2 regions of the Sulfurovum xiamenensis genome follow, and region 1 is predicted to be linked to the other one. Evidence: riboswitches for the same ligand, from Rfam matches in the RefSeq annotation. Region 1 holds a riboswitch; the other holds the start of a gene.

Region 1 (2,210 bases):
AAGTGTGACTGTGGCATACGATGTCACTGCAGATAAAAGTAATACAACGAAGATTTTTCTAAACATGTTATCCAGCTATGTATATGAATATGTATTGTTACTAAAAGCCCTTAAAGTGATTATTATAGATTATAATAGTTTATTCTTAACTTTAATGTATTTAAACTAAAGAGATGTTTGTGATTTTAAGTGGAAGTGTCTGTACAGACTCTAAAAGATGGTTTTAGAGAAAAAGTCTCTAGCTAAGATAAAGCAACTAAAGGTGTATATTATGCTTTTCTACTCTCTTTTCTTCTCTCTGTATCATTGAATGTAGTAGAGGTTAGATCTCTAAAGTCATCATTGAGGCTCACACCTGCCATTCTTTCAAATTCTTCAAAATCAGCAGATAATACGGTGAATGAAATTTCTGTAACATGAACCATGTTCCATTTTTCGGCAAATACCTCTTTTTGGAATGCAACATGAACGGATGTAGGATGATCTTCTTCCGTATCGACCTCTTTTCTCTTTTTGCTCTCGTAGGCATATCTTATAAACATCGGTACCAGTTCCAGTTCTTTGATCTGGTCTATTTTTTCCTGCTTTGCTTTGGCAATGGTCTCTTCATCTGCATTGACATCCTCACAGCCAAAATATCTTCCTGTGAGCACTCTATTGAAAGTTCTCCCAGGAGGATTCGGAACATCTGTTTGTTCCTTTTTTTTACCAAATAGTTTTTTCAATATCTCTATCATACACCTTCCTTCGCTTTTAATATTATACAATATATTATAAATTTTAAGAATAGATGTCTATATTTTTTAAAAATAATGAAGACAGGTGTAGATATGAACGCTATTTGTTTGATATGCATCTTAAATTGTTATATAAATCGATAAAATAATAGATCATAAATATAATTATTTGCTTTACAAATGCTACTTGTTATTAGATGGTTGCGTAAGATTTATTTAATTAAATATCCAATATAATGAACCACGAAAAATTACTTTTAAATAGTATTGATTGAGCCAAACTTGTTGTGAAGCAGGGACGGAAAGCTATGGGTCTTATGAAATAAGATCGCCAAGTTGCTACATTTTCATATGTATATGTTATGTGCAGTTCTTCTTTCCTCTTTTATGCATAAATCTTATTAAATTTAAAATTATTTTTGTTCTAACAAAAATGACCCGTATCATAGAATGTATGACATTTTAGAAGCATTTTTAAAAATGCAATATCTACAGTAGAGGATTATCATGTACGTAAGAAATGAGACCATAGAAGAAGAAAATTTAGATTGGGGTGAGCTTACAGAAACATCAAAAGATAATCAAGATAAACTTATCGAAGATATGAAAGAGGAAGCTGCTCAAGAGCCTATCCCTCAGAAAAAGAAAATATTTTTGAATAACCATGCCAAAATTCAAAAAATAGGCGCGAAGTTTACTCTAAAAAATGAATTGACAGATCTTATTAAGCAAAATACAGAAATTTCTTTACTTTTGGCTATTGTCTTTCTCCCTTATATACTGGGATTTGTTATTAGTTACTTTTTATTTTATTTCTATGGTGGCATGTCGATCAATAACTTTCTCTCTGTAGAACAGGTACCTACGACCATTGAACTATGGTCCATCGGTGCATATTTATTTGTAACTGTTGGTGCTGTTTTGGCTTTTTTTATTCCGTAGTTTGACGTCGATTAATCATAGCATTATGCTGTTTGTATCATGCTATGAACTACACTTATCTAGCATATAGCTTTTAAAACTTTTCTATTGACCTAACTTTCCATTACAATCATTTTTCTATTTTTGCTATCAATACTAGATACATGTTTAAAAATAAGTATGATCGCTTTTTGTTTTATGTATTACAGGTAAGATATGTAAGGATTTAAAAATGTTAGATTTTTATTAGTTCATTCCACCCATATGAGGGTGGAATAAAGAAGTTTCACTAGAGCGTTTCAGTATAACTTCCTACTTCTGTTACCAGATGTTTTGCAGCATCGCTTGCTGCCTGGTCTAAGAATCCAGTTGCTGGATCAACGATGAATTGACCATTGGCACCTTTTTGCATATAGTAGACTTTATACGTAGCGTTTACGCCTGTTTTACCAGAGATATCATAGGTAAAGGTATAGGTCTCTGTCTCATTAGGACTTAAACGTGTATCTTTGTCAACTAAATTAGAGTCAAATCCAGGACGCACTACAAATA
Region 2 (2,210 bases), on a different contig from region 1:
ATCCAAGAACCCTATTACCTTATATCCAAGAAAATGGTTTTTCATCATTTTATCAGCAAATTCTCTTCCTGGCCCATTATTCCCAAGTATAAGAATAGGCTCATACCATATTTTTAAACGATATAAAAGATTTTTACCATAGAGTCTAAACATAGGAAAGATCATCATACTAGTAAGCCACAGTAAGATAATGAATGACATGGATAAATGCTCCAGAAATCCAATAATAAGAGCTATAGTGGTAGATAAAATAAGTGATTTAACAAGAATTCGTGACTCTTCTGAAAAGGTTTCCCTTCTAGAATACAAACCTTCATAGCTTATAACAATTAAATATATGATAGACAGCCAAGCGTAGTCCTTTAAAGTACTAAGTTCAAGGGAATCTAGACTTAACACTTCAAAGGAGATTAATGTACTAAATGCATAGGCGATACCTACTGAAGTAAAAAAAGAGAGTGAATCAATTATAATTAAGCCGATAACAGAAAAAATATCATTTTTCCAAGATTTACGCCTTCTGTCTGTCCACATATAAATCACTCCAAACTACCAAATATTTATATTTTATATTATTACATCATAGCTAAATATATTATATTATCAAAATACAAAATGGTGAAGCAACAGTAATCTAAATTTATATTTCATCAAATAAATTGATTATAAACATATATTTTAATTTTATATTATTTTCAGTTTAATTATGTATTATTCCGGTACAACTATGATTTAAGATACTACTTAATCATAAGTTATATTAATAAAAGTATTAGGCCAAACCTGTTGTGAAGCAGGGACGGAAAGCTTCAGGTCTTTTGAAAAAAAGATAGCTGGGTTGCATTTATTTTGACATATCGTATCTCAAACGATGTCTCTTAATAAATTATAACTTTTATATAAAGTTTATAATCCTAATCCTAATAAAAATTCAGGCATGTGGGTAATATTGAGGTAATGCTCTTTCAATATAATTCCCACCAAGTTAGTGAGAAAAGCTAAACCTATTGTGAAGTAGGGACGGAAAGCCAAGGGTCTCATAATAATGATTCATGAGATAGCCTAGTTGCCTTTGTTGAACACAACAAAGTAATGCTATATTTATAGTGGTTTATTCAATTCTTCATAGAAGAACTCCCTCCCCCTACCTTTCAATATATTTTCTTCACAACAATACACGTTCATACACAGAAGGAATATAAACGAATGTTTAGACTTAACAATATCAAACATAATGTACTTATACTGTCTTTTGCAACATTGCTTGCAGGTTGTGGCGGTGGAGGAACAGCGACTACAACAGATTCAACTACAACAGATCTCACTACAGCCCCAACAGAAAAAGTAGTGAAGATTGATATCATTGTCACAGCTACAGAAGATTCTGCCACCATCGAATGGAATCCCTATGGATATACTACAAAATCTGTAGAGTATGGTACAAGTAATAAGTATGGTTCAGTAGTTACAGTACAAGAAGAAGGTACTGTAACCTTATCAAATTTACAAGCTGCTACAGAATATCACTATAGAACAGTCTCTGAAGATGAGCGAGGTAGACTCATTGTAAGTAGTGACAACACATTTACAACACTTGCAAGTACACAACCGATTGTAACTGATCCAGTTCCTACAGAACCAATTGTCACGGAACCGATCATAACTGAACCAGTGCCAACAGAACCAATCGTAACGGACCCAGCACCAACAGAAACAAACACAACAGAACCGACTGTCACGGAACCAGCGCCAACTAATCCAATCGTAACGGACCCAATTGTAACTGAACCTGCGCCAACTGATCCAGTCGTAACTGAACCGGCACCCGTATGTCAAAGTGGGCCTGCAATGCAACAAGGACAGGTTAAAGATAGTATTTCAGGTACTGGTCTAGCCGATGTTACAGTCACAATTGCCGGATGTACTACAAAAACCGATGCAAATGGATACTATACACTTAATAATATAGTGGTTACTGATGAAGCAGTAGTAAACTTTGAAAAAGAGGGATACCCTCTCGGTAGTACCAAGATCCAGATCACAGAGACATCCGGAGATGGTACAATTTCTACAAATTATCTAGAATATACTATGTATGCCTATAGTGGGGAATGGACTAATGGTAGAGTATGGACTTATGAGAGCCAAAGTGGAGCCACAGGTGGTGCAGTTTTAATACCTGCAGGTACCATTCATACAGATACAGTAGG

What was found. Region 1 has a riboswitch for cyclic di-GMP ahead of PF327_RS03405 (hypothetical protein). Riboswitches for the same ligand answer to the same signal wherever they lie in the genome.
Region 2: another riboswitch for cyclic di-GMP. It lies ahead of PF327_RS09260 (hypothetical protein); the one in region 1 lies ahead of PF327_RS03405 (hypothetical protein).

The regions. Positions count from the first base shown of each region.
Region 1 covers NZ_JAQIBC010000002.1:54,189-56,398, forward strand. The annotation lists gene PF327_RS03395 (EAL domain-containing protein) at 1-66, opposite strand, end outside; gene PF327_RS03400 (hypothetical protein) at 270-737, opposite strand; cyclic di-GMP riboswitch class I at 1,003-1,081, shown strand; gene PF327_RS03405 (hypothetical protein) at 1,245-1,679, shown strand; gene PF327_RS03410 (hypothetical protein) at 1,948-2,210, opposite strand, start outside.
Region 2 covers NZ_JAQIBC010000007.1:58,996-61,205, forward strand. The annotation lists gene wbaP (undecaprenyl-phosphate galactose phosphotransferase WbaP) at 1-534, opposite strand, end outside; cyclic di-GMP riboswitch class I at 767-846, shown strand; cyclic di-GMP riboswitch class I at 988-1,074, shown strand; gene PF327_RS09260 (hypothetical protein) at 1,207-2,210, shown strand, end outside.